DNA from 3 places in the Paracoccus sp. 228 genome. Region 1 is predicted to be linked to each of the others. Evidence: riboswitches for the same ligand, from Rfam matches in the RefSeq annotation. Region 1 holds a riboswitch; each other region holds the start of a gene.
The links. Region 1 has a riboswitch for cobalamin ahead of SY26_RS14815 (ABC transporter substrate-binding protein). Riboswitches for the same ligand answer to the same signal wherever they lie in the genome.
Positions count from the first base shown of each region.

Region 1 (7,670 bases):
AGGGCACCGCGATGTTGCGACGACGCGCCTCGAACAGCACGCCAAGCGCCAGATCGTCGTTGTTGCACAGGACCGCATCCGTCTGCGGCAGGCGCGCCATCAGATCCGCGAACAGCCGGCACCCCAGGCTGACCGAGGACGGCTCGGGTGTGGTGACGACGGGATCGTCGCCGCCCAGCCCGGCGGCCTCCAGGCAGGCGCGGAACCCTGCCAGGCGGCGCTGGCTGCGCGGGTCCATCTGAGCACCCAGGAAGGCCGGCGCGCGGTATCCCTGCGCCAGAAGATGCTCGGCGGCGGCCCGCGCCCCGTCGAAATGCGACAGGCCGACGGCCAGGTCGATGGGATCGGGGCCGACCTCCATGATCTGCACGACCGGGCATTCCGCCCCGGCCAGCAGGGCGCGGGCGGCGGGGGATTGATCGTGGCCCGCGACGATCAATCCCGCCGGGCGCTGTGACAGGAACACGCGGATCAGCTGCTCCTCAGTTAGTGGAGAGTAGCGCGTGGTGCCCAGCTGCACGATCAGCGGGCTGCCCTGCAGACCTTCGTCGATGCCGCGCATCACGTCGGCGAACACGTTGTTGCTGACCGACGGGATGATGACACCCACGATATCGGTGCGCCCCGATGCCAGCGCGCGCGCCGCAGGGTTCGGCACATAGCCCAGTTCGCGGATGGCCCGGTCTATCCGGTCGCGGGCCAGCGGCGACACCTTGGACGGGTCCCGCAGCGCGCGCGACACGGTGATAGGGCTGACATCGGCGGCCAGCGCCACATCAGACAGGGTGATCCGCGAGGTTTTGTTCATGACGCGCGCAGATTACGCCATCGCCGCGCAAAGAAAAGGGGCTTGACCGATGACAGCGCTGTCATCCATGATTGCGCTGTCATCGGGAGGAGACATCATGGACGCGCGGCCGATTCTGGTCATGGGCATCTGCGGCACGGGCAAGTCGACCGTGGCCCGTGGCATCGCCGACCGCATCGGCGGTAGCTTCATCGAGGCGGACCTGTATCACGACGAATCCAGCGTGGCGCGCATGCGGGCCGGGCTGCCTTTGACCGACGACATGCGGTGGGGCTGGCTGGACCGTCTGGCGGCGGCGACGCGTGCGACGCCCCATCGCGCCGTTCTGGCCTGCTCGGGGCTCAGCCAGGCGCATCGTGACCGGCTGCGGGCCGGGGCAGGGGCGATGGACATCGTGTTCCTGCACGGCGACCGCGACCTGATCGCGGCGCGCATGGCGGCACGGCGCGACCACTACATGCCCGCCAGCCTGATCGACAGCCAGCTGGCCGCGCTGCAGCCCCCCGATCCCGCCGCCGAAGGCGCGCTGTGGATCGACGTGGCGCTGCCGCCCGACCAGATCATCGACCGCGCGGTCGCGGCCCTGTCCGACCCGCGCCTAGTTTCAACCGGAGGAGAGACACCATGACCAAGATGACCCGTTTCCTGATGTCGGCCAGCGCCGCGATGGCCTTGGCCGCACCCGCCATGGCCCAGGATCACAGCTTCCGTTTCCAGTCGTCCGACCCGTCGGGCAACCCGAACTTCGTCCTCCAGCAGGGCTGGGCCGCGGATGTCGCGGAAAAGTCCGGCGGCCGCATCGCCATCGACCTGCTGCCGGTCGAATCCATCGTCGCCCATAACGAAACCCAGGATGCGATCGCCACGGGCATCCTGGACGGTCACGTGACCGACCTGTCGTATTTCTCGGGACGCGATCCGGCCTTCGGTCTGATGGGCAACCCGGTCGGCGCCTGGTCCGACCCCGAGCAGATGCTGGACTTTGTCGAGAACGGCGGCGGGGCCGAGCTGCTGAACCAGATCATGAACCCCTATGGCCTGCAGTTCATCGGCGCCACCACGCCGGGCCTGGAGGCGCTGGTCAGCGCCGTGCCGCTGGACGGGGTCGATGATCTGGCCGGCGTCAAGATCCGCGCGCCCGAAGGCCTGGTCCAGTCGGTCTTTGCCGCCGCCGGCGCATCGCCGGTGAACCTGCCCGGCTCCGAGGTGTTCACATCGCTGGACAAGAAGGTCATCGACGCGGCCGATTACAGCGTCTTTTCGACCAACCAAGCCCAAGGCTTGAACGAGGTCGCGCCCCATCCGGTCTATCCCGGCTTCCACTCCATGCCCCTGGTCGAGATCTCGATGAACAAGGAGAAATGGGACGCCCTGCCCGAGGACCTGCAGCAGGTGATGACGCAGTCGGTTCGCGATTTCGCCCGCGTCCAGGTCGCAGCCCTGGCCGAGGCCGACGCGGCCGCCGTGGCGGAGGCCGAGGCCGGCGGGACGATCACCGTCCACGACTGGTCCGACGAAGAGCGCACCAAGTTCCGCGGCATCGCGATGGGCGAATGGGAAAAGGTCGCCGGACAGTCGCCCGCGGCGCAGCAGGTCTATGACGCGCTGACCGCGTACCTGACCGAAAAGGGCCTGGTGCAGTAAGCGCCGCAGGATCGGGCGTCCGCGCCCGGTCCCTTCCAGGGAGGAGGACATGATGGACGCATCCGAAGCCATTCCGCGCGAGGAACACGAGGCCGTGCCCCAGTCGGGGCGCCTGGGTCGCGTGATCGACCGTCTGGCGATCATCCCGGCCCTGGGCCTGGTGGTCGCCATGCTGATCCTGATCCAGGAGGTCGTGCTGCGTTACGTGTTCGGCCGCCCGACGAACTGGGCGCACGAGACGACGGTGTTCCTGTGCGCGATCTCGTTCGTCTACGGGGGCTTGCTGTGCACCGCGCGCGACCGGCACATCCGGGTCGTCCTGGTCTATGACCTGCTGCCGCCCGCCGCGCGGCGGGTGGCCGACATCCTCATCTCGGCGATCTGCGGCCTGTCCTCGGGCGCCTTCGCCTGGGCGGCCTGGCAGATGGTCAAGCGGTCCGCCTGGCGCCCCGACGGCAGCTTTCACCTCGAGACCTCGGGCTCGGCCTGGAACCCGGCCTATCCGGGCGTGCTCAAGGTGCTGCTGATGGTGGCGCTGGCGATCATGGCCCTGCAATTCGCCATCCTGACCGTCAACTATGCCCGCGGGCACAAGGGAGCCCGCTGATGGAGATCTTCGGTTCGCTGCAATCCCTGGGGATCGAGGCCGGGACGGGCCTTCTGTTCGCGCTGCTGCTGCTTTTGCTGCTGACGGGCATCCCGCTGGCCTTCGTCACGCTGCTGGTCACGCTGATCTTCGCGCTCGGGTGGTTCGGTCCGAACGTCGTGCCGCTGATCACCAGCCGCGTCTATACCTTCGTGTCCAGCTTCGTCTTCGTGTCGGTGCCGATGTTCGTGCTGATGGCCGCGATCCTGGACCGCAGCGGCATCGCCCGCGACCTGTTCGAGGCGATGCGCCTGGTCGGCGGCCGCATCCGCGGCGGCGTGGCGGTCCAGACGATCTTCGTGGCCGTCATCCTGGCCGCCATGTCCGGCATCATCGGCGGAGAGGTCGTGCTGCTGGGCCTAATCGCGCTGCCCCAGATGCTGGCCCAGGGCTATGACCGCAAGCTGGCCATCGGCGTCGTCTGCGCGGGCGGCAGCCTGGGGACCATGGTGCCGCCTTCGATCGTGCTGATCATCTATGGCCTGACCGCGAACGTCTCGATCGGCGACCTATTCACGGCCGCCTTCGTGCCGGGCTTCATGCTGGCGCTGCTCTATGTGGCCTATGTGCTGATCCGTGCCTGGCTGACGCCGGGCGACGTGCCCCCGGCCGTCACCGCCCGCGTCCCGCGGGACGAAAAGCTGCGCCTGCTCAAGGGCCTGTTCCTGCCGATCCTGGTCGTGATCATGGTGCTGGGCTCCATCTATGGCGGCATCGCATCCGTGACCGAGGCCAGCGCCGTGGGCGTGGCGGGCGTGCTGATCTCGACCGTGATCCGCGGCGAATTCACCTGGGGCCTGCTGCGCGGCGCGGCCATGCAGACGCTGCAGACGGTCGGCATGATCGTCTGGATCGGCATCGGTGCATCTGCCCTGGTGGGCGTCTTCAACCTGATGGGCGGCATCAACTTCGTGTCGGAACTGATCACCGGCATCAGCGACAACCCGACGATCATCATCCTGTTCATGATGGCGATCCTGTTCGTGCTGGGTATGTTCCTGGACTGGGTCGGCATCGCGCTGCTGACCATGCCGATCTTCGTGCCGATCATCGTCAGCCTGGGATACGACCCCGTCTGGTTCGGGGTGCTGTTCGCGATGAACATGCAGGTCAGCTTCCTGTCGCCGCCCTTCGGGCCCGCCGCCTTCTACCTGAAGTCAGTGACCCCGCCGGACATCTCGCTGGGAGAAATCTTCCGCGCCCTGCTGCCCTTCATCGGGCTGCAGATCCTGGCGGTGGGCCTGCTGATCCTGTTCCCGGCCCTGGCGATCTACTGATCGCCTGCCGTGGATCGGGGGGCATGCCGGATGCGGCGTGCCCCCTTTTCGTTCGGGGACAGGAATGTTGCACCGGCAAGCGGATTGACGGACAATCGGGGTCCGTCACCCAAGGCTGACCCATCATGCACGACCCCGAACCCGTCCCCCGTCCGGACCTGTTCACGAACAAGGACCATGACGCCTGGCTGGAGCAGTTCCTGTTCCTGCGATACACCCTGCACATGCCGGCCGAACGCATCGCCCAGATCGACTATGGCCTTGACCCTGACCATCCCGAAGCCCCGATCGCCGGCCTGTTCTGGGGCAGCCAGATCGAGCGGGACTATCCCCGGCTGGACCTTCGCCACCTGTGGCGAAAGAGGCCCGGCCAGGTTTGAAGCCCTGCGGTGTCAGGCGCTGGATCGCCCGGTGGTCTGACGCCCTATATCCGACCCCCCATCAATGCCTGGCAGGAAGGACTGGGACCAACTCCTTCCTCCGCAGGGCGCCAGCGCGTTCGACCAGCGGCGCACCGGTCGCCGGGATCAGGCTGGCATAAGCGGCGGGTGTCACAGGTGCGTCGGCCGTGGTGGCCGGGTCGGCTGCGGGCTGCTTGCCGCGGCAGTTGACTTTGTCCCCACCCGGCGGCATTTCCGTCCGTGATGGTTCCCGTGCCGGCCAAGGCCCCGGCAGGGTGAAAAGGGAACGTGGTGAGGTGTAGCCATCAGGCGCCGAATCCGCGACTGCCCCCGCAACTGTAAGCGGTAGCCGACCCCATGATGCCACTGGCGCCCCCTGCGCCGGGAAGGCGGGGAAGGCCGCGACCCGCAAGTCAGGAGACCTGCCATCATGACCTGAACCAACCCGGGCGGGGTGCCCCGGAGAAAGACCGCATGCGCCGATCCACGGCCTTCATCCGACGCGACCGCGAAGGTGGGTGGGACCCCGGTGACGCCGCTGCGCCTTTTTCAGCCCCGTCCTTCGTTTCATGAAGGACGACCATGACGACCAGAATCTTCCTGACGACCGCGGTGGCGCTGGGCCTGGGCCAGGCGGCCCTTGCCGCGCCGACCGACTATCCGCTGGTGATCGACAATTGCGGGCACCAAGTGACCATCCCCGCGCGTCCCGACAACGTCGTGTCGATCGGCCAGTCCACGACCGAGATCCTGTATGCGCTGGGCCAGGCGGACCGGATGGCCGGGACCGCGCTGTGGTTCACCCCGGTGCTGCCCGCCTTTGCAGAGGATGATGCCAGGGTTGACCGCATCAGCGACGACACGCCCAGCTTTGAATCGGTGGTGAACCGGCGCCCCGGCTTCGTGCCGACGATGTTCGCCTGGATGATCGGGGATCAGGGGGCGGTCGGCACGCGCCGGCAGTTCGCCGATCTGCGCATTCCGGCCTATGTCATGCCCACGGACTGCCAAGGCAAGGACAACAGCGTGGGCGCCGACGGCACCCGCCTTGCGCCCTTCGACATCGCGACGCTGTGGGACGGCATCGACCAGATCGCGCGCGTCATGGACGCGCAGGACGCGGGCCAGGCGCTGATCGCCGACCTGCAGGCCCGAGAGGTGGCGGTCGTGGAGCGCGCGCGGGCGATGGACCTGCCGGATGCGTCCGCGGCGGTCTGGTTCTCCTCGGCCGATCTGGCGCTGGACCCCTACATGGCGGGCGGGATGGGCGTCCCGGCCTGGATGATGGACCGCCTTGGCCTGCGCAACGTCGTGACCTCGGACGAGGAATGGCCCGCCGTAGGGTGGGAGACGATCGCCCGTGCCGACCCCTCGGTGCTGGTGATCGCGCGCATGGACCGCCGCCGCTTTCCTGCCGACGATGTCGAGGCAAAGCTGCGCTTTCTGAAAACGGACCCGGTCACGCGCCGGATGACCGCCGTGCGCCGGGATCGCATCGTCATCCTGGACGCCGAGGCGCTGCATCCCGGCATTCGCATGATCGACGGGCTGGAGGCCTTGGCGGCGGGCATGGACGGGCTGTCCGAATGACCGCCGATGTCGGGGTGCCGACCGTCCGCCGCCCCTTGGCCCCGGTCTGGCTGTGGGTGTCGCTGCTGATCGTGGCGGCCCCCCTGGCCGGCACCGCCCTGGGGGAAACGCCGATCCCCCTCTCGACCGTCTGGCAGGCGCTGGCCAACCAGATGCTGGGTGCGGGCTATCCGCTGGACCCGATCGATCAGGGTATCGTCTGGGCTTACCGCCTGCCGCGCGCGCTGGTGGCAGGGGCCTGCGGAGCGGGGCTGGCGATCTCGGGGCTGGTCCTGCAGACGCTGTTGCGCAACGCACTGGCCGACCCCTATCTGCTGGGCATCTCGGCGGGGGCGTCTACGGGGGCCGTGACGGTCGCGGTGGCGGGGATCGGCGCGGGGTTCGTGCCGATGTCGGCGGGCGCGCTGCTGGGCGCGATCGCGGCCTTTGCGTTGGTGGTGGGGTTGGCGCGCCTGTCGGGTGGCGGTCCGGGCGCGCGGGGTGCCGCGCAGATCGTGCTGGCAGGCATCGCCGGGTCGCAGCTGTTCAACGCCCTGACCAGCTTCATCATCGCGCGGTCGGCCAGTGCGGAACAGGCGCGCGGCATCATGTTCTGGCTGCTGGGCAACCTGTCGGGCGTCCGGTGGGACGATGTCGGCCTGTCGCTGGCCGCCGCCGTGACCGTCCTTGGCGCGGCCGCATGGCACATCCGCGCGCTGGACGCCTTTGCCTTCGGCACGGAATCGGCGGCGTCCCTGGGCGTGCCGGTCCGGCGCGTTCAGGCCGTGCTGATCCTGGCGACCGCCATGGCCACGGCGGTCATGGTGTCGGTCACCGGTGCGATCGGCTTTGTCGGGCTGGTCGTCCCGCATGCGGCACGGTTCCTGGTGGGCACGCGCCACGCGCGGCTGGTGCCCGTGTCGGCGCTGATCGGCATGGTCTTCCTGATCGCCGCGGACGTGATCGCGCGGATGCTGGTACCCGGCCAGACCCTGCCCATCGGCGTCGTGACCGCGCTGGTCGGCGCGCCGGCCTTTGCGGCGATTCTGATCCGCGGGCGGTCCGCGTCATGATGCTGATCGCGCGTGATCTGACCCGCCGCCTGCGCGGACGCGCCCTGGTGGCCGGCGTCACCCTGGACATCCGCCCCGCAGAGATGCTGGGCCTGATCGGCCCGAACGGGTCGGGCAAGTCCACGCTGCTGCGGATGCTGGCCGGGTTGGTCCGCCCCGACGGCGGCCAGGTCGCGCTGGACGGCCGGCCGCTGCGCACCATGCCTGCGCGCCAGGTCGCCCGCCACATCGCCCTGGTCGCCCAAAGCGCCG
Region 1 covers NZ_JYGY01000004.1:382,262-389,931, reverse strand. The annotation lists gene SY26_RS14845 (LacI family DNA-binding transcriptional regulator) at 1-808, opposite strand, end outside; gene SY26_RS14840 (gluconokinase) at 906-1,436, shown strand; gene SY26_RS14835 (TRAP transporter substrate-binding protein) at 1,433-2,452, shown strand; gene SY26_RS14830 (TRAP transporter small permease subunit) at 2,502-3,059, shown strand; gene SY26_RS14825 (TRAP transporter large permease subunit) at 3,059-4,375, shown strand; gene SY26_RS14820 (hypothetical protein) at 4,501-4,755, shown strand; cobalamin riboswitch at 5,004-5,221, shown strand; gene SY26_RS14815 (ABC transporter substrate-binding protein) at 5,359-6,366, shown strand; gene SY26_RS14810 (iron ABC transporter permease) at 6,363-7,418, shown strand; gene SY26_RS14805 (ABC transporter ATP-binding protein) at 7,415-7,670, shown strand, end outside.

Region 2 (7,670 bases), on a different contig from region 1:
GGTGACGGGCAGGCCCAGATCGACCATCACCATCTCCGCCGTGGCCAGCCCCGACAGGGCCATCACGTCGGTCAGCATCCCCAGATGCCCGATGCGGAAGACCTTGCCCGCGACATCGCCCAGGCCCGTGCCAAAGGCCACGCCATAGGTGTTCAGCGCATGGCTGACGATGCGGTTGGCGTCGAAACCGTCCGGCGTGCGGATCGCGCTGACACTGTCGGAATACAGCGTGGGTCGCGCGGCGCACAGCGTCATGCCCCATGCCGCGACGGCCTGGCGGACGCCTTCGGCGATGCGGTGATGACGGGCAAAGACGTTCTCCAGCCCCTCGTCCAGCAGCATGTCGGTGGCGACCTTCAGCCCGTTCAGCAGGCCGACAGGCGGCGTATAGGGAAAGCCGTTCGCGGCATAGCCCCGCGCCATGTCGCGGATGTCGAAGAAGGTGCGCGGCAGGCCCGCGCCCTCGACCGCGGTCATCGCCTTGGGCGAAAAGCCGACGATCGCCAGGCCGGGGGGCAGCATGAAGCCCTTCTGCGACCCGGTGACGGCGACATCGACGCCCCATTCGTCCATCCGGAAGTCATAGCAGGCGATGGAGCTGACCCCGTCCACGAACAGCATTGCGGGATGCCCCGCCCGGTCCAGCGCGCGGCGGACCGCGGCGATGTCCGACCGGACGCCGGTGGCGGTTTCGTTATGCGTGGCCAGGACCGCCTTGATGCGATGGGCCGTGTCGGCGGTCAGGATCTCCTCGAACCGGTCGGTGGGGATACCTTCGCCCCAGGACTGGTCCACGATCTGGACGTCCAGGCCGTGCCGCTGGCACATGTCGATCCAGCGGTGGCTGAACATGCCGTTGCGCGTGGCCAGAACCGCGTCGCCCGCCGACAGCGTGTTGGTGATCGCCGTCTCCCACCCGCCTGTGCCGGTGGAGGGGAACACGAAGACCTGCGCCTGCGTCGATTTCAGGACCTTTTTGACCCCCTCCAGCGCGGGATGCAGGATCTTTCCAAACATCGGGCTGCGATGGTCGATGGTGGGCATGTCGACGGCCTTGCGAAGCACCTCGGGGATGTTCGTCGGGCCGGGAATGAAGATCGGGTTCTGGGTGCTCACGGTCGGCTCCTCCTTGATGCGACAAGGTGTAGCACGGGTCCGCAAACCGGTAAATTTTTTTGAAATCGTTTTTCGGAAACGTGGTTTAATGCAGGTTTCGCAGCGAAATCATGGGCGCGCGATTTTTTCATTGCCGGAAAATGGCTTTCATGAAATTATTTTTCTGTGGTGTTACAGATGGAAGGGGCGTGATTCCGATGCAACAACCGGTGCGCAAGCGGGGGCGACCAAGAAGCGGCAAGGCCGATCAGCCCGCCGCCAGCATCCAGGCCCTGGACCGCGGGCTGGACGTGCTGGAGGCCCTGGCCGCGCATGAGGGGATCACCCTGACCGGGCTGTCCACGCATCTGGACCAATCGCCCGCCACCATGCACCGCGTCCTGGCCACCCTGGAACACCGTCGCTATGTCGAGAACAATCCCGACCGGCAGGAGTGGTTCATCGGCCCCGAGGCGTTCCGCCTTGGTTCGGTCTTCCTGCGGCGCACCAACATTGTCGAACGCAGCCGTGCGGTGATGCGCGACCTGATGGCCCTGACCGGAGAGACGGCGAACCTGGGCATCGAACGCGACGGCGACGTGCTGTTCGTCAGCCAGGTCGAGACGCATCAGACGATCCGCGCGTTTTTCCCGCCCGGCACCAGGTCTCCGCTGCACGCATCTGGGATCGGCAAGGCGCTGCTGGCGGCGTTCGATCAGACGCGGCTGGCGGTGTTCCTGCGCGACGCGACCTTCACCCGGTTCACTGACAAGACCATCGCCGACGCGGACGCGCTGCAGGCAGACATCGCCCTGATCCGCCATCGCGGCTTTGCCTTTGACGACGAGGAGCGCACCCTGGGGATGCGCTGTGTCGCGGCCTCCATCGTGAACAGCTATGGCGAGGCGGTGGCCGGGGTGTCGGTGTCGGGCCCCACGAACCGCATGACCGATGCCGCCGTCGACCGCATCGGCGGCATGGTCGCCACCGCAGCGGAACGGATTTCGGCCGATCTGGGATCGGGCCGGGGCGGGCGCTGACCGCCTTTTGCCGGGCGTGGGACGGACGGCGGAATCCCGTTGACAGCTCCGGGGCCACTGCGCCACAAGGGCGCCGCTACGGTTCCGGCCTGCATGCCGGATCAAAAGGGAACACCGGTGCCAATCCGGGGCTGCCCCCGCAACTGTAAGCGGAGAGCGATGGCCGATCATGCCACTGGAGCGATCCGGGAAGGCCGGCCAAGGCATCGACCCGCAAGCCAGGAGACCTGCCGCAGCACTCACCCATTTCCGGCGCGGGGCGTGCCAGGAAAGCGGCTGATCCGCAGTGGTGACAGTCACCGTCCTGCCGCGCCCCACCGGGTCCGTGTGCCGGACATTTCTGTTTGCCGCAGGCCGTGCCTGCCTTGAAAGGTCCGTGCCGATGCGCCGTCCGATCTGTCTTCTGGCGACGCTTGTCGCCCTTCCCGTCACCGCCGCCGCGCAAGGTCCGGCACCGGGGGAACCCATCCTGCTGGACGAGATCGTGCTGACCGCCGGCATCACGCCCGTGGCCCAGGACGGCTATGCCCGCGCCCACACCGTCCTGACCGCGACCGAGATCGAGGATCGTGGCATCGCCACCGTCCAGGACGCCCTGCGCGCGTTGCCCGGCGTGTCGGTCAGCGGCAGCGGCGCCAGCATCGCACAGGTCCGCATCCGCGGCGCCGAGGCGAACCACACCCTGATCCTGATCGACGGCATCGAGGCGGCGGGGGGCGAGGACGAATACGTCCTGACCGGGCTGGAGACCACCGACATCGACCGGATCGAGGTGCTGCGCGGACCGCAATCGGTGTTCTATGGATCGAACGCGTCGGCGGGGGTGATCAACATCATCACGCGCGACGCGCCCCATGGCCTGTCCTATGGCGGTTCGGTCGAGGCCGGGAACGGCGGGGCGGCCTCGGTCCATGTCAGCCGTCGCGGGGAACGGGGCGGGCTGCGGCTGTCGCTGTCGGCGCGCGACGATCTGGGCTATGACCAGTCGGGCGATGGCGGCGGCAAGGACGGGATCAACCGCAAGACCGCCGTCCTGTCCGGCGACGTCCTGGCCACCGACGATTTGCGCCTTGGGGTGGCGCTGCGCCAGTCCACCGAAGATTACGGCTTTGACGCCGAGAACTTTGCCGCGACCGATGCCGAAAGCTATCTGGTCGATGCCGACCTGTTCGGCCGCCGCGACGAGTTTCAGGGCGGGGTCTGGGCGGAATATACCGCGTTGGACGGCCGCCTGGTCCAGCGCCTGGACTATCAGCACAGCATCACCCGGCAGAGCCAGGACAACAGCCCGTTCCGGCGCGGCCAGACCGAAAAGCTGAAATACCGCACCAGCCTGGGGTTGGACGGGTCGGCCGCCGATGCCTCGCAGCTGCTGAACCTCTTGGCGGAACATCAGCGCGACAGCAACTCGACCGCGCCGGGGCAGTCCCGGGAGATGTCGTCGGTCGCGCTGGAATACCGCGCGATGCTGGCCAGCGGGCTGGATGTCCAGGCCGGGCTGCGCCACGACGCGAACCGCGTCTTTGCCGATTTCACCAGCTGGAACCTGGGTCTCTCCTGGCAGATGCCCGACCGTCCGTTCCGCCTGCACGCATCCGCCGGGACGGGGCTGGTGAATCCGTCCTATTTCGAGCTGTATGCCGATGCCGGCTTCTTCGGCACCGTCTATCAAGGCAATCCCGACCTGCGCCCGGAAAAGAACAGCGGCTTTGATCTGGGGGTCGAGGCGCAGCTGCCGGACGGTCGCGGGACCATCGACGTCACCTATTTCAACGAGACGCTGGAGGACGAGATCACCGACTATCTGGTCGGCATCGAGGATGGCGTGGCGTTCTATTCCTATCGCAACCAGTCCGGCGAAAGCCCCCGCCAAGGGGTCGAGGTCGCGGCCCGCATTCTGGCGACCGACAGTCTGACCCTGGGGGCCAGCTATACCTATCTTGACGCGGAAAATCCCGATGGCAGCGTCAAGACCCGCCGCCCCCGGCACGAGGCTGGCCTGAACGCGACACTGTCGGTCCTGGACGGGCGCGGATCGGTCACGGGCGATCTGCGCCATGTGGCAGGCACCTTCGACACCCAGTTCTGGGGCGCGGTCGAGACGCGCGAACTGCCGTCCTATACCGTGGTCAACCTTGCCGCGGGCTATGACCTGACGCCGAACGTGCGGGCGACGGCGCGGGTGGTGAACCTGTTCGACCGCGATTATTCGGATGTCTGGGGCTTTGCGAACCAGGGGCGGACCGGCACCATCGGCCTGCAGGCGCACTGGTGATCCGCGGGCTGATCGGGCTGGCGCTGATGGCCGCCCCCGCATGGGCCGATGCGCCCGCGCGGGTGGTGTCGATCAACCTGTGCACCGATCAGCTGGCGATGCTGGTGGCGGCGCCGGGACAGCTGGCCTCGGTCAGCTATCTGGCGCAGGACCCGGTCTCTTCGGCCATGGCGCGCGAGGCCGAGGCCTATCCCACCAACCGCGGCCAGGCCGAGGACATCCTGGCCCTGCAGCCCGATCTGGTGCTGGCGGGCACCTATTCCTCCCCGGCGACGCTGGACATGCTGGACAGGCTGGGTCTGCGCGTGGCGACCTTCGACATGGGGACGGACCTGGACAGCATCCGCACCAACCTGCGCCTGATGGGCGACGTGCTGGGCCGACGGGACCGCGCCGACCGGATCGTGGCGCAGTTCGACCGCGACCTGGCGGCACTGCAGGCGGACCCCCGCCCCGACCGCCGGGCGGCGCTGTATGGGGCGAACGGCTACAGCTCGGGTCAGGACAGCCTGGCCGGGGCAATCCTGACGGCGGCGGGCCTGACGAACGTGGCGACGGAACTGGGCCTGTCGCAGGGAGGCTTCGTGCCGCTGGAGGATCTGGTGATGGCCGATCCCGACCTGATCGTGACCGGCCAGCGCCAGCCCCGTGCCTCGCGCGCCGAGGAGGTGATGGACCATCCCGTCCTGCGCGCCATCACGCCGGGGCGGCAGGTCGTCACTGCGCCCGACCGGGATTGGGCCTGTGGCACGCCGCATGTCCTGCGCGCCGTGGCACAGCTGCGCCAGGTCGCGCCATGAGGCTGACGGTCGCGCTTGGCGCGCTTGTGGGGGTGCTGTTCGTGACATCGCTGCTGATCGGGACCAGCTGGCAGCCGCCCGGGCCCGCGCTGGCGGCGCTGTTCGGGCGGGGCGATCCGCTGCTGGTCCTGATCATGCAGGAACTGCGCCTGCCGCGCGCCATCCTGGGCGCGGCGGTGGGCGCATCGCTTGGGCTGGCGGGGGCCGCGATGCAGGGCTTTCTGCGCAATCCCCTGGCGGAACCGGGATTGATCGGCACCTCGGGCACGGCGGCGCTTGGGGCGGTGCTGGCGATCCAGACCGGGCTGGCCGCGGCCTTCCCCTTGGGCCTGCCGCTGGCGGCGCTGGCGGGGGCGGCGCTGTCGGTCGGGCTGGTCATGGGGCTGGCGGGCCCGCGCGGCGGCGCGCTGGCGCTGATCCTGGCGGGGATCGCCATATCGGCCCTGGCCGGGGCCGCGACGTCGCTGGTCCTGAACCTGTCGCCCAACCCCTTTGCCGCCAACGAGATCGTCTTCTGGATGATGGGGTCGCTGGTCGACCGCTCCATGCTGCATGTCCGCATCGCTGTGCCGGTGATGATCGCGGGCGCGGTGATCCTGTGGCCCGCCGCCCGTGCCCTGCGCGCCCTCAGCCTGGGAGAGGACGCCGCCGCCAGCATGGGCATCAGCCTGCGCGCGCTGCGGCTGCGGCTGGTGCTGGGCACGGCGGCGCTGGTCGGCGGGGCCACGGCGGTGGCGGGCACCGTAGGCTTCGTCGGGCTGGTCGTGCCGCATCTGCTGCGCCGCGCGGTGGGCGGCGATCCGGGGCGGCTGCTGGGGGCATCGGCACTTGGCGGGGCGGCGATGGTGCTGGCGGCCGACATCGCGGTGCGGGTGATCCTTCCGGGGCGCGACCTCAAGCTGGGCGTCCTGACCGCCCTGATCGGCGCGCCCTTCTTCCTGCAGCTGATCCTGCGGCTGAGGGCGCGGGCATGACCCTGATGCGGCTGTCCGGCCTGTCCCTGTCGCGCGGCGCGGTGCCGGTGCTGGACCGGATCGACCTCGACGTGGGGCCGGGCGAGTTCGTGGGCCTGCTGGGCCCGAACGGCGCGGGCAAGACGACGCTGCTGCGCGCGGCCCTGGGCCTGTTGCCGGCGACAGGGCGGTCATCGCTGGCGGCGCTGGCCCCTGATGCACGGGCGCGCCAGGCGGCCTATCTGCCGCAGGGCCGCGACATCGCCTGGCCGATGCCGGTGGAGGCGGTCGTGGCCCTGGGCCGCATCGCCCATCCCGATGCCGCCGCACCGCGCGACCACCCTGCGGTCCACGACGCGCTGCGGGCCCTGGGCCTGACGGCCCTTCGCCACCGCGATGCCACCACCCTGTCGGGCGGCGAACAGGCCCGCGTGCTGATCGCTCGCGCGCTGGCGCAGGACACCCCCCTGCTGATCGCGGACGAGCCCATCGCCGGGCTGGACCCCGCCGCCGCCATCGGCGTCATGGACCTGTTCGCGGGACTTGCGCGGCAGGGGCGGGGGGTGGTCGCGTCGCTGCACGACCTGGGGCTGGCCGCGCGGCACTGCACGCGGCTGGTGGTGCTGGACGGGGGCCGCATCGTGGCCGACGGACCGCCCGCCGCCGTGCTGACCACCGACCTGCTGGCGCGGGTCTTCGGCATCGCCGCGCATCTGGCGGACGGTCCGGACGGTCCGATCTTTCAGCCGCTGCGGGTCACCCCGCGCGCATAGGCGCGAAAGCGGCCGCGGCATCTGGACCCCGCACCCCGTTCCGGGTCATGGTCCGCGGCAGGGTACAGGGTCAGCGGGCAAGGGGTGCGGATGTCGTCCAGGTTAAGGTGGTTCATCGTCAGGATCTCCCAGAAGATCTGGGTGGTCGCGGCGCTTTACACGGTAATGGGCATCGGCACGGCCTTCGTCGCGCCGCTGATCGGGCCCATGCTGCCCGACGGATTGGGCGACAAGCTGGGCTCGGGCGCGGTCGAGGCGGTGCTGTCGGTCCTGGCCAGCTCGATGCTGTCGGTGGTCACCTTCTCGCTTGGGATCATGGTGTCGGCCTTCACGGCGGCATCCGGGTCGGTCACGCCGCGCGCGACGCAGCTGCTGAAATCGGACCGTACCACACAGCGCGTCCTGTCGACCTTCCTGGGGTCGTTCCTGTTCAGCCTGATCGGCATCATCGCGCTGAACGCGGGCTTTTATTCCGACAATGACCGGCTGGTGCTGTTCGTGGCCACGATCCTGGTCGTGGTCATCATCGTCATCGCGATCCTGCGCTGGATCGCGCACCTGACCGTCTTCGGCCTGATGGACGATTCCATCCGCAAGGTCGAGGAGGCCGCCCGCAGCGCGCTGGACCACCGGCTGGACACGCCCTTCCTTGGCGGTCACGAGGGGTCGGGCCCGCCGCCCGGCGCCCGTGCCCTCCATCACGACCAGATCGGCTATCTGGTCCATGTCGACAT
Region 2 covers NZ_JYGY01000006.1:205,139-212,808, reverse strand. The annotation lists gene bhcA (L-aspartate--glyoxylate aminotransferase BhcA) at 1-1,116, opposite strand, end outside; gene bhcR (HTH-type transcriptional regulator BhcR) at 1,314-2,135, shown strand; cobalamin riboswitch at 2,198-2,385, shown strand; gene SY26_RS17715 (TonB-dependent siderophore receptor) at 2,518-4,410, shown strand; gene SY26_RS17710 (ABC transporter substrate-binding protein) at 4,407-5,210, shown strand; gene SY26_RS17705 (iron ABC transporter permease) at 5,207-6,184, shown strand; gene SY26_RS17700 (ABC transporter ATP-binding protein) at 6,181-6,936, shown strand; gene SY26_RS21955 (hypothetical protein) at 6,906-7,052, opposite strand; gene SY26_RS17695 (DUF2254 domain-containing protein) at 7,078-7,670, shown strand, end outside.
Region 2: another riboswitch for cobalamin. It lies ahead of SY26_RS17715 (TonB-dependent siderophore receptor); the one in region 1 lies ahead of SY26_RS14815 (ABC transporter substrate-binding protein).

Region 3 (7,670 bases), on a different contig from region 1:
GGACCAGCCGTCGAACGGACCCGCGTTCCCCCCGGAAAACCCGGTCGCGTTCACGACCAGCGCAGGCCCGCCCGGCAGGGCATCGGCCAGCCAGTCGCCCAGGCCCGGCGCCTTGAGCGACGGGGCAAAGACGCCCATCGCCGCGATGCCCCGCGCCCGCAACGCCCGGATCAGCGCGTCGATGGGCGCCACATCCGCCGCCGCCAGCCAGCTGCGATAGAAGGTGACCAGCGCCGCAATAGGGCCCGGATCGGCGACCACCCCCCGGTCGGGGTCGTAGAACCCCATCGCGGGCAGGGTCTTGACCCCCGGCACGGGCGCGGCCTGCAGGCCCGATGCGACGGCCATCTGCGCCAGCGCCGCCTGCGCCGCGACCGCGCCGCCCTGGTCGCAATGCCGCCGCAGGACGCGCAGCACCGAGGCGGGAACGGTCGAGATCTCCTCCAGCCGCGGATCGTCGCGGCCGTCCGCGGGCAGCACGGCCAGCGCGATGCCCCGCCTGCGCGCCAGGTCCTGGACCGATGCCAGGCCATAGGGCCAGTAGGCCTCGCCGCCGATCAGACGGATCAGGATGCCGCGCGCGCCCGAGAGCGTGTTCTCGACATAGGTGTCGACCGAAACCGGGTGCCGCAGCGCCACCAGGTTGCACAGCCGCGTGGACGGCAGTCCCCCCGCCGCGCGCCGCCAGCCCTCCGCAAAGGCCCCCAGGTCGCTGTCCGAAAAGGACAGGACCACCAGATCGCCGGGCGTCTGCCCGGGATCATAGGGGGTGTCGGTCTGCTCCAGCCCGACCTGTTCGCGGAAGATGACATGCATCAGGCGGGCCCGGTCATGCTGGCACGGCCTCCAGCACGGCGCGGATCGCGTCGGGGTTCACGTCGTCATGTTCCGCGATCACCACCAGGCGCGACCGACGCGGGGTCTGGCCCCAGGGGCGGTCGTACTGATGGCGCACCCGCGCGCCCACGGCCTGCACCAGAAGGCGCATGGGCTTGCCCGCGACGGCGACATGGCCCTTGACGCGCAGCACGTTCTGCTCGGCGGCCAGACGGGCAATGCGGGCGGCCAGATCGGCCGGGTCGGTGATTTCGGGCAGGTCGATGACGACGGTGTCGAAATCCTCATGCTCGTGGTCGTCGGCGCCGTCGTGATGGCTGGGGCGGGCGTCCAGGTCGTCCTCGGCGGCCTTGCCCAGGCCCAGGATCAGGCGCGGATCGACCGCGCCCTCGGTCACGGTCAGGATGGGCAGGGGGCGGGGCAGCTCGGCCTCGATCGCCGACCGTGCCGCTGCGACGCCCTCCGGTCCGGCCAGATCGGCCTTGGTCAGCAGGATCACGTCGGCGCAGGCGATCTGATCCTCGAAGACCTCGGACAGGGGCGTCTCGTGGTCCAGGCCGGGGTCGGCGGCGCGCTGCGCGTCCACCGCCGCCACGTCGGGGGCGAAGCGGCCCGCCGCCACGGCCTCGGCATCGGCCAGGGCGATCACCCCGTCCACGGTGATGCGCGAGCGGATGGCGGGCCAGTCGAAGGCCTTCAGCAACGGTTTCGGCAGCGCCAGCCCGGACGTCTCGATCAGGATGTGGTCCGGGCGGGCGGGAAGCGCCATCAGCGCCTCCAGCGTGGGGATGAAGTCGTCGGCGACGGTGCAGCAGATGCAGCCGTTCGACAGCTCGACGATATTCTCGGCCGGGCAGGAGGCGTCGGCGCAACCCTTCAGGATCTCTCCATCGACACCCATCGTGCCGAATTCGTTCACGATCACCGCAAGGCGCAGGCCCTGGGGGTTGGCCATCAGATGGCGCACCAGAGTCGTCTTGCCCGACCCCAGAAAGCCGGTGATCACGGTGACGGGGGTCTTCACGAGGTCGTTCATGGTCACTCCTGCGACAGGGTATGCGGGGGGATGCGGGCAAGGCTCTGCTTGCGGAAGACGGCGGGGCGTTCGCGCCACGGCACGATGCCGTCGGCGGTCCCGGCATAGGCGCGCGCGCCCGACAGGATGTCGGCGGCGTCGTCCAGCGTCAGGCGGCCATAGACATAGGACCACTTGCCCGGCGCGGACAGCGCGACGGAACAGCCCTGCGAACAGGCGGAAAGGCATTCGACGGGGCGGATCTCGACGCCGTCTGGGGCGGTGCGGGACAGCAGGTCGTGCAGCCGGGCGCCAAGGCGCGGCGCGTCCGGGCCAAGGGCATCCGTCCTCGCGGCATCGGTCCCTGCGGCATCGGGAACCGGGTCGGGCACGGTGCCGCGACAGGTGGTGCAGACATGCAGAACGGCGCGCATCGCGGCCCCTTCCTTGTTGCGGCAAGGGGCGTCCGAGAGGAGGCGGCACGGGGCATCCGGCCATCACCTGCCGGTCGCGAAACACCCCGTTCGCCCGTCATCGTCAGGTGCTGGCAGGTCTCCCGGCTTGCGGATTCAGGGGCGGATGCCCCGACGGTCGTCCCACCTTCCCAGCCCCAATCGGGGCCAGTGGATCGGGCGACCTCTCCGGTCACGGTCGCGGGGGCGGCTGCGCTTGGGGTCGCGGGTCTGATGACCCGGGGCCTTGTCGCATTCCCTCTTCGCCTGTCATAGACAGGAACCAACACGCCCTCACCCAAACCCCCGCACCCGCCGTTTGTCAACCGCAAGGAGCGACCCGATGACGCAGACCGACCCGATTTCCGCCGAGGATCAGGACCGCCACGCCGCCAAGATGGCCAGGAAAAAGGCCGCCCGCGACCGCATGATGGAGACCAAGACCGGCGAAAAGGGCCTGATCATCGTCCATACCGGGCCGGGCAAGGGCAAGTCGTCGTCGGGGTTCGGCATGATCATGCGCTCCATCGCGCACGGGATGCCCTGCGCCGTTGTGCAGTTCATCAAGGGCGCGTGGGACACGGGCGAACGCACGCTGCTGACCACGCATTTCACCGGCATCTGCCAGTTCCACGCCATGGGCGAGGGCTTTACCTGGGAGACGCAGGACAAGTCCCGCGACATCGCCATGGCGCAGGCCGGATGGGCGCGCGCGCAGGACCTGATCCGTGACCCGGCCATCCGCATGGTCCTGCTGGACGAGATCAACATCGCGCTGCGCTATGGTTATCTGGACGCGGCCGAGGTGGTGGCCTTTCTGCAGGCGGAAAAGCCCGCCATGACCCATGTGGTGCTGACCGGGCGCGGCGCCCCCGACGCGCTGATCGAGGCCGCCGACCTGGTGACCGAGATGACCCAGGTCAAGCATCCGTTCCGGTCTGGGATCAAGGCGCAGGCCGGGGTCGAATACTGACGCGCGCGGGTCGGCGGTCAAAAAACCTCACGCGGCGGTGAACCCTCGGGGGGAGTCACGGGTTCCCTTTGGTATATCCCAATCGCCGGAGCCCGCCTGACGTGACCCCACCCCCGCTTGCCCCCGACGCCGCCCTGTTCCTGGATTTCGACGGCTGCCTGGTCGACATCGCCCCCCGGCCCGATGCGGTCGTTGTCACGCAGGCGCTGCGCGACCGGCTGGCGGCGCTGTACCGGCGGCAGGGGGGTGCGGTGGCGCTGATCTCGGGGCGCGACGTGGCCGACCTGCGCGGACATATGGATGGGTTCGAGGGCATCGTGGCGGGCAGCCACGGCGCCGAACTGTCGCTGCGCCCCGGCCGCATCCAGACCCTGCACCGGGTGGATTTCGACGCGGGCCCCCTTCATGCCGCGGCCCATGCCGCCGCCGCGCCCCATCCCGCCTTGCTGGTCGAGGAAAAGCCCCACGGCGTCGCACTGCATTATCGGGACGCCCCCGAACTGCGCACCTTTGTCGAGGAAGTGATGCAGGATCTGGCCGACCGGAACCCGCACCTGGTGCTGCAGCCCGCCAAGATGGCGGTCGAACTGCGCCCCGGTGGTGTCGGCAAGGACAGCGCGCTGGCGCATCTGATGACGCTTGAGCCCTTTGCCGGGCGCGTGCCGGTCTTTGCGGGCGACGATACCACCGACGAACCCGCCATGGCCGAGGCGCAGGCCCGCGGCGGCTTTGCCATCAAGATCGGCGACGGTCCCACCGCCGCGCATCACCGATTGTCCGACCCTGCCGCGCTGGCCGCCTGGCTTGACGCATCGCTGAACTGAGGAATGCCCATGTCCACCGAACCGCGCCTGATCGTCGTCTCGAACCGCCTGCCGCTGGGGGACGATCCCTCGGGCGGGCTGGTGGTGGCGCTGGAGGATGCGCTGCGCAGTTCCGGCGGGGTGTGGGTGGGTTTCTCGGGCGAGGTGACGGACGATCCCGCGCCCGACCTGCAGGACCATCCGGGCGCGGCGTTCCAACGGCTGTCCTTTGACCTGACCCCGCAAGAGCATGACGAATACTATCTGGGCTATTCCAACTCCATCCTGTGGCCGCTGTGCCATGGGCGCCCCAACCTGATGCGCATCAGGCCCGAATACCTGGATGGATATGCACGGGTGAACCAGCGTATCGCGCGGATGCTGCTGCCGGTCCTGCGCCCCGATGACCGGATCTGGGTGCAGGATTATCACCTGTTCCCGCTGGCCGCCGAACTGCGCGCCCTGGGGGTGGAAAACCCGATCGGCCATTTCCTGCACATCCCGTTTCCGGGTCCGGCCGATTGCGCGGCCCTACCCAACCCCGCGCAGCTGTTCGACTGGCTGTCCCATTACGATCTGCTGGGGTTCCAGGCCGAACGCGACCTTGGCGCCTTTGCCGAAAGCGCGCGCCAGCTGGCGGACGGCGATCAGGTTGCGCCGGACCGCTTCCGGCTGTCGGGACGCATGGTCCGCACGCAGGTCTTTCCGATCGGCATCGACGCCGCGGCCTTCATCACCGAGGCGGCAGACGCCCCCGACAGCGACCGCATGCGCCTGCTGACCGGGGCCAAGATGATGATCGGCGTCGACCGGCTGGATTATTCCAAGGGCATCCCGCAGCGGTTCCGGGCCTATCAGCTGCTGCTGGAAAAGATCCCCGACCTGCACGAGAAGATCTCGTTCCTGCAGATCGCGCCCCCGACGCGGGGCGAGGTCGAAGCCTATCAGGACATCCGCGAGGAGACCGAACACCTGGCCGGACGCATCAACGGCCAGTTCGCGACGCTGAACTGGACGCCGATCCGGTTCATCCATCGGCCGTTCCCGCGTCCCGTGCTGGCGGGGCTGTACCGGCAGGCGCGCATCGGGTTGGTCACGCCGCTGGCCGACGGGATGAACCTGGTTGCCAAGGAATACGTTGCCGCCCAGAACCCCGACGATCCGGGCGTGCTGATCCTGTCACGCTTTGCCGGGGCCGCAGAGACCATGGCCGAGGCTCTGATCATCAATCCCCACGACCCGCACGATCTGGCCGTCGCGATGGCACAGGCGATGCGGATGTCGCAAGCCGAACGCCGCGACCGCCATGCCGCCCTCCTGAAAGGCGTGGTCGACCACGATGTCGCCTGGTGGTCGCGCACCTATCTGGACGCGCTGACGGCGCGGTGATTCGGGCGGGGTGTGCCCAAGGATCGGGCAATACCCTTAAATTGCGCCCGGTCCCGCGGCAGCGCACTTTCCGGTTGACCGGGTTGTGCTGCCTGCGGTGACAGGGGTGCGGGTCCGGCGCATGGTGGACCTATGAAGCAGATGCTTCGTGGCGTCCTCCTCCCGGTCCGGCCACGGACACTTCGGAAAGCCGCCGGTCCTGCCGCCCCCCTCCTCCCTGCGGCCAGGTCCGGCGGTCTTTTCGTCTCAGCCGATCAGGCCCGCCACGTGGCGCAGGGCTGCGGCATAGCCGTTCAGCCCCAGCCCCGCGATCACCCCGTCGGCGCGCTTTGACACGAACGAATGGTGGCGGAATGCCTCGCGCTTGTGGACCTGGCTGATATGAACCTCGATCACCGGGCCCTCGAAGGCGTTCAGCGCATCCAGCACCGCGACCGAGGTATGGGTCAGTGCCGCCGGGTTGATGACGATGGCCGCGGCCTCCAGCCGGGCTTCGTGGATCCAGTCGACGATCTGGCCTTCCCAGTTCGACTGCAGGAAGCGGATGTCATGCGGGGCGGCGGCGTTGCGGCACAGGGCCTCGAGATCGGCCAGCGTCTCGTGGCCATAGACCTCGGGCTGGCGCTGGCCCAGCAGGTTCAGGTTCGGACCGTTCAGGACATGGATCAGCGGCATCGGGGTCTCCTTGCTGGGGCTTGCTAGCGCGGGCGGGTGTCAGCCCGCAAGCGCGGTGACGGGGGCAGCGCGATGGGCGGGGTCGATCATGCGCAGCGCCGGAGGATCATCCGACAGGATCGCCACCGCGCCGGGGGCGGGGGGGCCGGACCACAGCACCGCCCCGTCGTGACCGATCAGCGCCAACCGGTCGCCCTGCATCCGCAGCACGCCGGGCCCCGGCGCTTGCCACAGGACCGCGCCGCCCTGCATCAGCCGCGGCCCGGCATCGGGGTCGTTCTCCAGCCGCACAGGGCCGCAGGTCAGCACCTGTCCGGGCCACAGCGGGCCGTCCATCCGGTCGGTGGGCGCACATTCCCCGGTCAGCCCGCGCGCCAGCAGGGCGGCCAGCGTGGCGCGGTCCCACCCGTGATGGGGCGCGGCCGCGGTCAGGACCACCATCTTGGCCAGCGCCGCGACGGGCGTCATGTCGCCCCCCGCGACGGCGCCTGTCGCCGCGATCCAGGCCCCGGCGGCATAATCGAACGCGCCGACCTGCCCGCCGATCACGCGGCTGGCGATCAGCACGGGCACGTCCGCATCCGCCAGCACCTGCGCGATCGCGCCATCTCCTGCGGGGACATTGCCGGGGCCGAACCCCTCCAGCAGCAGGCCGGTCGCGCCCTGGTCCAGCGCCGCGCGCACCTGCTGCGCCAGCATCGGGGCGGCGGCGCGGTGATCGGCGGGCACGGCCGTGATCTGCACCACGCGCTGATCGTCGATGCGGGCCTGCACCGCGTCCAGCTGGGCCATCGCCCGCGCATGGGCCGCGGGTCCGTCCAGCGCCAGGTCGGGCGCGGCGGGGCCGGGCAGGGGCGCGACCGTGCCCCGGCGGATGCCGATGCCGCGTTCCGCCAGGGGCGCCAGATGCGGGCTGTCAAAGGCCGCGAAGCGTGTCGTCGACACCTTGAGTGCGCGGCACCCGCGCAGCAGGCGCCCGTCGAAGAAGATCGCGACCTCGGGCAGGCGCAGGCGGGCGCAGGACAGTGCGCCGGTCAGGTTGGCCAGCGCATCGCTGCCCGCGTTCAGGACCAGCCCGGCGGGGGTGTCGGTGAACAGCGGCAGCTGTGCGCCCGTCAGGATCACCGGCTTGGACAGCGCCGCGCGGGCCAGCCCCAGATCGTCGAAGACGTTCAGCAGCAGGGGCAGCGCCGCGCCGGTGTAATCCATCGTGTCGGTGCCGTGCAGGATCACGAAGGCGTCGTGGTCGGCATAGAGGTCCAGCACCCGCCGCGCGATCCGGCACCAGTCGGACGGGCGCAGGTCGGTGCTGTCCAGCGTTCCGGGCCCGTCATCCGAAAACCGCAGTCCCGTGTCGAAATGCAGCGCGTCCCCCGGCAGGGCCGCCGCCAGCGCCGGCCCCAGCAGATCGTTCGCGGCGCAGGCAAAGCGGTCCGCCGCCATGGGGGCCAGCGGCTGGCCCGTGCTGCTGATCGTGCCGCCCGTGTTGATGATGCAGATGCGCATGAGGGTCCCCCGTTCCCGGA
Region 3 covers NZ_JYGY01000003.1:433,880-441,549, forward strand. The annotation lists gene cobN (cobaltochelatase subunit CobN) at 1-816, opposite strand, end outside; gene cobW (cobalamin biosynthesis protein CobW) at 830-1,873, opposite strand; gene SY26_RS11740 (DUF1636 domain-containing protein) at 1,876-2,286, opposite strand; cobalamin riboswitch at 2,381-2,607, opposite strand; gene cobO (cob(I)yrinic acid a,c-diamide adenosyltransferase) at 2,648-3,277, shown strand; gene otsB (trehalose-phosphatase) at 3,379-4,101, shown strand; gene SY26_RS11755 (trehalose-6-phosphate synthase) at 4,111-5,469, shown strand; gene aroQ (type II 3-dehydroquinate dehydratase) at 5,716-6,144, opposite strand; gene SY26_RS11765 (asparaginase domain-containing protein) at 6,184-7,650, opposite strand.
Region 3: another riboswitch for cobalamin. It lies ahead of SY26_RS11740 (DUF1636 domain-containing protein); the one in region 1 lies ahead of SY26_RS14815 (ABC transporter substrate-binding protein).